DNA from 2 places in the Streptococcus parasuis genome. Region 2 is predicted to be linked to the other one. Evidence: riboswitches for the same ligand, from Rfam matches in the RefSeq annotation. Region 2 holds a riboswitch; the other holds the start of a gene.
What was found. A riboswitch is a leader RNA that binds a small molecule or an ion and turns the genes downstream of it on or off. The one in region 2 is predicted to bind thiamine pyrophosphate.

Region 1: another riboswitch for thiamine pyrophosphate. It lies ahead of thiT (energy-coupled thiamine transporter ThiT); the one in region 2 lies ahead of L6410_RS04500 (HAD family hydrolase).

Annotation. Positions count from the first base shown of each region.
Region 1 covers NZ_AP024276.1:603,411-608,581, forward strand. The annotation lists gene L6410_RS03055 (DUF368 domain-containing protein) at 1-524, opposite strand, end outside; gene thiT (energy-coupled thiamine transporter ThiT) at 626-1,174, opposite strand; TPP riboswitch at 1,232-1,328, opposite strand; gene L6410_RS03065 (glycoside hydrolase family 25 protein) at 1,352-2,197, opposite strand; gene L6410_RS03070 (hypothetical protein) at 2,336-2,827, shown strand; gene L6410_RS03075 (DUF4430 domain-containing protein) at 2,824-3,189, shown strand; gene ftsW (cell division peptidoglycan polymerase FtsW) at 3,327-4,541, shown strand; gene ppc (phosphoenolpyruvate carboxylase) at 4,567-5,171, shown strand, end outside.
Region 2 covers NZ_AP024276.1:887,761-892,931, reverse strand. The annotation lists gene L6410_RS04520 (class B sortase) at 1-220, opposite strand, end outside; gene thiE (thiamine phosphate synthase) at 723-1,367, opposite strand; gene thiM (hydroxyethylthiazole kinase) at 1,364-2,146, opposite strand; gene thiD (bifunctional hydroxymethylpyrimidine kinase/phosphomethylpyrimidine kinase) at 2,151-2,948, opposite strand; gene L6410_RS04500 (HAD family hydrolase) at 2,945-3,592, opposite strand; TPP riboswitch at 3,925-4,014, opposite strand; gene pcrA (DNA helicase PcrA) at 4,077-5,171, opposite strand, start outside.

The sequences.
Region 1 (5,171 bases), 280 kb from region 2:
GTATAAATTCCTAAAATCAATAGCAAGTTTGAAGGACTGAGTCCGGGAACAAGTACACCTAAAGCTATCAAGGCGCCTGCCAATACAAAACTTGCGAAGGTTGCTGGAAGTGTTCCGACAAGATCACTCAAGTTGTAGAGTAAGAATCCAGAAATGATGAAGGTACCAATCAACCAAGCCAAATCAATATGATCCCGTTTGCTTTTCTGAGTGGATTCTTTTAGTAAGCTAGGAATCGTACCAACAATTGCACCCGCAAATGCCCATAAAACAGGAACTTGGAAATGTTGTAAGAGGTATTCAACAGGGAAAGAGAAGAGGGCAATTCCCAAGATTCCACCGATCCCTACAGGAACAAAGTAGAGAAAGTTTTCTTTGAAATCTTTTCGAATATTTGCTAAAAAGCCTATTAATCGTTCGTAAATCCCGAGGATCGCAGCTAGTACGCCCCCAGAAACACCTGGTAAAATAAAGCCAAGGGCAATGATCATACCTTTAATTATTCTTGAAATCCAAGAAGTCATTGTGTCCTCCAAATTGTCTAATAATGTTCCCATTATAGCATAAAATTAGTGAAAATCATTTAAAATAATGCCTGATAGAGGAATCTAACAGGCATTATTTATTAATTACGAAAGAAATTTGGTCTTGCTTTATAAAGTAGAATCAGTAAAATGCAAGCAATTGCTGTTGAAGGAAGTATATAGCTGATATTGTAGGTAAAGGAATAAATCCAAACGGGTGTGTCAGCAGGAGCGTAGTCAGCATAGAAGATAATTCCTGCTAAAAAATTGGCAAAAAATCTTAAGCTAGCTCCTAAAAAACTAGCTGACATTATCGTAATTGATGCCTTGGTTAATGTCGTGTTCCTGTGTAGAGTTGGTGCAAATAATCCTGCAAAACCAATTCCTGCGTAAGATAGTACATAATCAAGAAAAACTTGAAAAACATTTAAAAAGTAACCGCCATAAAATAGTTGTATTGTTCCGACTATTAATCCAGATAAGATGCCTACTAACCAACCGTGGCGGAGAGAAAGAAGTAGAATCGGAAGCATGACTAAGGATACTGATCCACCTTGTGGCATAGTAAAAAGTGGGAGTTTATCAAAGACAAGAGCAATGGCAGAAAAGATAGCTATCTCAGTGAGAACATGTAATTTGGATTGTGACATAAAAAGACTCCTTTGTAGATAGTAGACAAAGGAGTGTTTATAGCAGAGTACAGTATCGTTCTATAAGCACACAATTCCTACGCTAGTGTTAACTAGATCAGGTTCGAGGATTTCGCATATTGCGATCTCAGCCGAAGCACTCCTTTGTGTATATGTAATTAGTGAAATTGTACCATTTTATTCTGGTGTTGTAAATAGTTTTCGATAAACTTCATTTGGATCTTTCAAAGTAGTAATAATATTTAAATCGAGATAATTCTCGAATCCATTCACATAGCCTCGAGAGGTATATTGATGGAGGTCATAGTCCAAATCAGTATTTGGTGCAGCATTATAGTAGCCAGAATCATCGCCATAAGTGGGAATCCATACAGCATCAAATTTATCAACATTGATACTATGATCTTCCATAAAATAGGTGCCGACATAAATACCAATGTTTTTAGCACCGAGAGATTCTAATTCTTGTCTGAAAGCCTCGACACCACCATTCATATCATCCATGGTATGTTCTTCAACATCCAACCAATAAAAGGTGGGTTTGTATTTATTGGCTGCTTCGTAAAAACTACGAGCTTCCGCTTTCATGCTATCAATACTATTCCCAGTAACGTAGGCGTAAACAGCAACAGGGATATTTCTAGCCTGAAATTCTTTAATGTGGGTATCAAATGCTTTATCTAAACCATTTTCATCAGTAGCGGTGTTTTCATTCTTCGTATGGGAGCCACTTTGAATCCGAACGATTGCTCCCGAAATATTTTGACTAAGTGTATCATAATCAATCTCAGATGGACGCTGCCATGCTGAGACGTCGATAATAGGTTTCATCTCAAGAGCATTGGTAATATAGTAACTTGAACTAGGATTTGTCTCAATTGATGTTGGATTAGTATTTGACTGTGTAATCGTAGTTTCTTTACCGGCGGTCGCTCTGTTACCATACACACCAGAAATATAAATGATGGTAAAAAAGGATAGGAAAAAAACAATGACAACAATTGGATTTAATTTCTTTCTCATCACATCAATTTTACCGTAAATCATTGGAAAAATCAAAAAAATTAGTTTGAAGATTGATTGTATTTAAAGGATTTTCTTGACTTATAGACAGGAAAACGATAGGCTAATATTTAGAACAAAATGAGATAGGTGGAAGAGGTGTACTCAACAAAAAAACTAACCCGATTGGTCGTTTTATCAGCGGTAGCAATTGTTTTGAGAATAGTATTTGGAGCATTTCCCAACATAAAACCCATAACAGCTATTTTTTTAGTGAGTCTTTCCCATTTTACCTTATTTGAAGGATGGATTTTGATGGGGCTGACAATGATTGGTAGTGGTTTATTGTTTGGTTTCGGTGTCGTTGTTCTATGGCAGGTTCTCAGTTTTGGTCTCGTTCAGTTGATTTGGTGGATTTTGATTCGCCCTCAAATCTTAAAAGAGAGAATTCCGGTATGGCTGCAGAGCCTATTAGCTGGTTGCTTTGTTTTTGTTTATGGCATGTCCATTAGTTTGCTCACTGCAATTCAATTCGGAATTCATCCGATAATCTATTGGTTAAATGGAATAGTTTTTGATTGTCTACACATGATCTCTACCGTATTATTTTATCCCATCATCTATCATATTTTTAGGAGATTTTACAAATGAAAAAAATTAGTATCTTACTCTCTCTTTTCTTGACCTTTTTGTTGGGGGCTTGTGCAAATACATCGTCCCAGACATCCGGGTCTACAATTGATATCACATTACAAATTTCAAATAAGGATCAAGTGGATCGTCAAGAGGTTACGGCAAATCAAGGTGATAGTGTGATGGATGTTTTTAAAGCTCACCATGACATTGAAGAAGATAATGGGTTAATAACCAAAATTGATGGTATCAGTCAAGATACTAGTACCAATACCTATTGGATGTATAAGGTTAATGGAAAATTGGCTGAAAAAGGCGCAAATGACCTAAAGGTGTCTGACGGAGATGAGATTGAGTTCTATCTTGAATCGTTTGAATAATTCATAATGGCTTCGGCCATTTTATTATTTAGTGGTCTGGTTCCGAATGTTTACTGTATATCTTAAAATGTGATAAGTATTTTTATACAAAGTATGCTATAATAATAAGCATACTCCAGAAAAGGTTGGATTATATAATGAAGATTGATAAGCGGCACCTGCTGAATTATTCCATACTCATACCCTACTTTATTTTATCAATAATAGGGTTGGTTATGGTCTACTCAACAACAAGTGCTACACAGATTATTAATGGAGGAAATCCATTTAGAATTGTAATTAACCAAGCGGCTTTTTGGGTTGTTAGCTTGATTGCGATTTATACTATTTATCGTATGAAACTTAGTTTTTTACGAAAAAAAGCGGTTATTTACTCAGTTATTATATTAGAAGTGTTTCTATTAGCTATTTCACGCCTGTTCACTCCGGTAAATGGGGCACACGGTTGGATTCCATTGCCATTTATAGGAACCTTACAGCCTGCGGAATATTTGAAATTAATCATTATTTGGTATCTGGCTCATGAGTTTGCAAAGAAACAGGCAGATATACGAACATATGATTATCAGTCTCTCATTAAGGGAAGTTGGATTCCGAGAGAGTTTACAGATTGGCGAGTGATTAGTCTTCTACTTCTTGGCTTGGTTGCCACGTTACCGGATTTGGGAAATGCAACAATTATCACCCTGATTATTGTTGTTATGATTAGTGTAAGTGGCATCGCTTATCGATGGTTCTCAACCGCTTTGATAGGAATTGTTGCTGCTTCCGGAGTTGTACTTGGAACCATTCGTATTCTTGGAGTAGAAACTGTTGAAAAAATCCCACTATTTGGTTATATTGCTCGTCGTTTTGTAGCTTATTTTGACCCATTTGGGAATGCGACCAATTCAGGCTTACAACTAACACATTCCTATTATGCAATGAGTAATGGTGGTTGGCTTGGTCTTGGCTTGGGAAATTCGATTGAAAAAAAAGGCTACTTACCGGAGGCCCATACCGACTTTGCCTTTTCTATTGTCATAGAAGAACTTGGTTTTGTAGGAGCAAGTCTCATTTTGGCTATACTATTCTTTTTGATTGTCCGCATCATTGTTGTTGGTGTTCGTGCTCGCAGTCCATTCAATTCGATGATGGCGCTTGGTATGGCAGGAATGCTTTTAATTCAGACATTTATCAACATAGGAGGAATTTCTGGATTGATTCCCGCTACGGGTGTAACTTTCCCATTCTTGTCGCAGGGTGGTTCTAGTCTCTTGATTATTTCCATCGGAATTGGGTTTGTTTTAAATATTGATGCGACAGAAAAACGTCGTTTGATTGAAGAAGAAGTTGAAAGAACCTTAGTCTAATTTATGAAAAATATGAGGTGAAAAGATGTCTATCCAAAAGCTAGAAAATTATAACAATAAAGAAGCTATCCGTGAAGAAGTGACGATTTTGACGACTATCTTACAAGATGTGGCTCGTGAAATGATGTCTGAGGATACATTTGCAGCTATTTGCCAGCTAGAAGAATTATCTGTCAAAGATGATTACTCTAAGTTGATTCAAATTATTGGACAATTGACAAATGATGAGTTGACAGATATTTCAAGGTATTTTGCTGTTCTACCTTTATTAATCAATATTTCAGAAGATGTCGATTTAGCTTTTGAAATCAATCACCAAAACAATCTTGGACAAGATTATCTAGGGAAAATTTCAACTACCATTGATATGGTATCTCAACATGAAGATGCTGCGGAGATTTTAGAAAAACTAAATGTTGTTCCTGTATTAACTGCCCATCCGACACAAGTTCAACGTCAGTCTATGTTGGATTTAACTAAACACATTCATGAACTCTTGCGTCGCTACCGCGATGTTAAGATGGGATTATTGAATCGTACAAAATGGGAAGATGAATTGCGTTGCTATGTTGAAATTATCATGCAGACAGAAATGACGCGTGAGAAAAAACTAAAGGTAACCAATGAAAT
Region 2 (5,171 bases):
AGGCGTCGTCTGTCGGATGTTGCAGAACAGGGTAGTTAATTTTCGTTCCTTCCACCCGAATCCAAGCATAGGCATCTGAGTTTTTTTGAAATATTTGTTCAATATTTTTTCTTTGTAAACGTACTTCTTCGGCCTTTTCCAAATCACCTATCCCATACAGGAATAGGAACACAGTTATGATAAGAAGTGCTAGTCCAAATACTTGTCTAAATCTTTTCACGAAATCTCCTTTTCCATAATATTTTACCACAAGATTATCGGTTAGGGTAGCGTTTTCAACAACTATGGCAGACTGGACAAGTCCAAGCCAATAATAAAAAGACAGATTCATGCTTATTTATTAGTTTGCACTGAACTATCTGTATATTTCTTTCGTTTTTGTTATGTAAAACTAATTTCTTAGCCAATTTAGTTAAATTCTTATACATAATGGATGAATTTTATTTTCTCAAGTTTATCAGTTTAAAAATAAAAAGCTCTATAAATGCTGAAAAATCAGCGTTTATAGAGCTTTTTTTTAACTAATAAGTTGTGTTGTGTATGAAGTTTTTCCCTAACTTTTGAATATCTTCATATCTACTGTTCAACAGTTCCATATTATGCCTAAAAATTTAGCAACTTTACACTGTACATCACTCGTCCATGTTCACAAGTAATACAAAAAGAGGATTCAACTCCTCATTTTAATCCCACCGCCCTATAATATATATTTTTCCAATAATTTAGACAGACATTGCTTGGATCCCATCCACCAATATCTTGGTTGCTTTGTATGCGTCTTCAGCACGGGAAATGGCGGAGATTACTGCTATGCCATCTGCACCTGCTTGGAAAACATTCTTGCAATCTTTGGCAGATAACCCTCCTATCGCAACCATGGGAATATCGGAATTGAGTTTCCTTAGATGCTTTAATCCATCCATTCCAATGGATGGACTAGCATCATCTTTAGATAAAGTGGGAAAAACAGGTCCACTTCCGATATAATCTACTAGTTCAATAGGCGAATTGAGGTATTCTTCCTCTGTTCCAACTGATAGTCCAATTATTTTCTCTGGGAAGAGCTGTCTCGCTTCTACCACTGATAAATCTTCCTGTCCAAGGTGTATTCCATCAGCATCAATAGCACGGGCTAACTCAATATCATCATTGATGATTAATGGAACCTGATAGCGGTGACACAGGTGTTGAACTTGTTTTGCCAACGATAGTTTTTCAGACCCTATTAAAGCCTGCTCACCTTTTTCACGAAATTGAAAGCAAGTGATTCCTGCCTGCAATGCCTTTTCCAGGACATCCAAAAAATTGCCTTTTGAACAATCTGTCGTGCCACAAATAAAGTAAACTTGAAGCATTTTTCTATTCATAATGAATGACCTTTTTTATTTTCTTCAACCTCTTCTGACTGAATTGCATAGAGGCTATTTATAAACTCAATCTGGAAGGTTCCTGGTAGTGAGGTTTTCTGCTCTGCCATTTCTCCAGCGATCGAATAAGCCGATAGGACCTCTTCCAAACAATCCAATAATGAATCCTCATCAGCTAGGTGAATAGAGGCAGCCAGAACTGCTCCCAGTAGGCATCCTGTCCCTGTCACTAGTGGCATTAACTCACTGCCATTTTCCAAAATCCGAACCTGATGATTCACAGCGATAGCATCTTTTTTTCCAGTTATCACAACAGGAATTCCTAATTGTTGGTTGGCTCTGAGGGCTAGTTCACCAACATTGTCTATCTGAGCAGAATCTACCCCTTTCGTTTCAATTCTTTCACCAATCAAGGCTGCAATTTCTCCTGCATTCCCACGAACGAGTGAAATAGAATGATGATGTAACAGATTCAAGGCAACTTTCTTGCGATAACTACCTGCACCTGCCGCAACAGGATCTAAGACGGTAGGTACACCATATTTCTCAGCAATATCCAATGCAGATTTGTATAGTTCCCAAGTTTCATTGGTCAAGGTTCCTGTATTAATCAATAACCCCTTTGCATAGGGAAGTAGATCCTCCAAATCTTCTGGATACTCGCTCATTGCAGGTGAGGCACCGAGAGCAAGCAAGCCATTGGCTGTAAAATTTTTGACTACATCATTCGTAATACAAATGGTCAAGGGATTTTGGCTACGTAATTTTTCCAAATACATCTAGTTACTCTCCTCTGTAGGTGGTATGATTGACAGGACCATTTCCATGACCCAGTTCTGGAGCAGTCTGAATTGCTTCTGTAATAAATCGTTTGGCGGTTTCGACTGCTTGTGCTACTGTCCGACCTTTCGCCAACTCTGCAGTAATGACTGCCGCATAGGTACAACCTGTACCATGGGTATGGTTCGTAGAAATGCGTGCTGCACTGATGATACTGATCTCATCATCTTCTAAAAATAAGTAGTCAGATGCCACCTTTGCCAAATGACCACCCTTAATGACCACATTTTTTACCCCAAGTTCTTTCCGGATCCAACGGCCCGCATTCATGATGTCATTTTCACTTTTCAGTGTTCTACCGACTAGAACTTCTGCTTCTGGTAGATTCGGTGTAATGATGGTAGCAAGAGGCAGTAATTTTGTTTTCAGCGCTTGGATGGCATCCTCTTCAATCAAACGGTCTCCACTCGTTGCGACCATAACAGGATCCAAGACATATGGACACTTCTGTTTTGTAAGATAGCTTGCGACGAGCTCAATGGTCTCGACTTGTGCTAACATTCCCGTTTTTATTGCATCTGGAACAATGTCCTGAAAGACACTTTTCAATTGTTCTTCTAAAATTTCCTGATCAAGATGACGAATTAGTTGCACCCCTTTGGTATTTTGAGCAACGACACTCGTCACGACTGCCATACCATAAACTGATCTAGCCTGAAAGCTCTTCAAATCAGCCATAATACCTGCTCCGCCTGTCGGATCTGTTCCTGCTATTGATAATGCTACATGTAAAGATGTCATTTTCTATCCTCCAAAATTGGTATCAATTCACTTAATTGCTTGATGCTAACTATTCCGGTATTCTCATCAGAAAAAGGGGAATTTGGATGTTCTATATAAACTCCCGCTATTCCTAACTCGTGTCCAATACGAAGATTGTTCATATTATCCTCGACCATTACAATATTGGCTGGATCCATCCCTTCCTGATGTAGGATGAATTGGTAAAACTCCCTATTTTTATCGCTTCCAAACAGATCCAAACTGCTAAATAGTTTCACAAAATAGTTAGAAAGATGGTGGGATGACAAACCTAGTTCAGCCAGCTCCAGATAGTTTGAAGTGACTGCGTACATGACTGCACCTTTTGACTTCAATGTAGATAAGAGTTCATGCACACCATCCATCAAGGAAATATCTCTATATAGTGATTGCAGTTGATTCATTTTTTGCCTTTCAAGTTCATTCTCTTCTAAGGAATTTTCCACAAGTTGCAATAAATACTCGTTGACATCTTCCATTGGAATCCGCCAAAGTTCTTCCCTTATCTGCTGGGTATAAGCAACCCCGTGATGTTTCAAAATCCCTTGAACCACCTGATCCCAGACCTCATAGGAATCAAAAATAACTCCATCAAGGTCAAACCAAATGACCATTTTGTTCATCTATATCTCCTTTCTCTTTTTCTCGTTGAAAATGTAAATTGAAGGGGCTGAGGGTATTTTTGAAAATATTGTTATTTGTATTAGCTTTAACATCACTCTCGCCTTGCCGAACTCTACGAAAGTGACTTGTTGAGCATATCATATTTCCAACCTAGAACAGCCACTAGGCTGGCCAAGCTACCTGCTCCCAGTTCCTTTTTCTGAAAGTCTTCATTCGACTATAGAAAAAACTCCATCTGATGGTTTATCAAATGGAGTTACACCTACGATGATTGATGACCAGTAAATACAGTATTCTAAACTAAAATACAAATATAATACTTGTCAACAAAATTTGTTGATACACATTTCCCTTCGGCAGTCCTAACTGCATCAGGTTCGATGGGTATAATCTCAGCCTCTTGGCACCCCAAATGTTCTATTCAATTTTACAAAAATACTTTATCATATTTTCGAGCTTACTGCAATTGTTTTTTAACTAAATTTAATCTTCTTTACTTATCGGCGCTAAGCTTGCCAAGACTTTTTTGAGTCCCATGTCAGGGAAATTGATTTTGAGTTCTTGATTGCTGCCTGAGCCTGAAACTTCAAGGACTGTACCGCGTCCCCATTTCTTGTGGACTGCGATGTCACCAACTGACCAGTTGGTGCCTGAGCTTGACGATTGGTTGCTTGATGCGAAAGGCATACTGCCTCCGAGCTTGGCAGATGGTTGTACGGATGCTTTTCGACTTTGTAGGGCTTGTTGCAAGCTCATGCCTTGTCCAAACTGTGTCGCTCTGCCATTGACATAAGAAGCCTTAAAGCTAGTATTGGCTGGACGAGCGAGGCCTTGGTAGTCAAGGAGATCACTGGAAATTTCACGTATAAAGCGGCTAGGTTGGTTGTAATTACTGCGACCAAAAAGGAGGCGTGAATTAGCATTTGTCAGGTAGAGAATCTGTTCTGCCCGTGTGATACCTACGTAAGCCAAACGACGTTCTTCTTCCAATTCGTCCTCTTCTTCTGCTGCACGGCTGAGCGGGAAGACATTCTCCTCCATACCAATCAAGAAGACAACAGGAAATTCCAGACCTTTAGCTGCGTGGAGGGTCATAAGGGTCACTTCTGAAGATTCGCTATCGCCATCATCTGTGTCAGCAATCAGTGCCAAATCAAGCAGGAAGCGTGTTAATTTATCTAGACCTGTCTCTTCTTCCTCAGCATCCTTTTCGTCAAAGTTTTTGGTAACAGAAAGGAATTCCTGGATGTTTTCAATGCGAGCATTGGCTTCCAACGTGTTTTGTGCTGCAAGGGCATCAATATAGCCTGTTTGGTTCAATACTGCCTCGACTACCTGGGTAACCGTCAAGTTGTCTAATTGATTACGGAGATTGTAGAGGAGATTGGCTAGGTCAAAGACTGCCTGTGCTGCCTTCCCTTTGATTGGTGACAGAATAATATCTTGTGATGCTTCCAGCAAGGACATGCCATGACTGGTCGCAAAATCACGTATCTTTTCAACCGTTCCGGGGCCAACACCACGCTTTGGCTCATTGACAATGCGTTCATAAGAAATATTGTCTGATGGGTTGGCAAT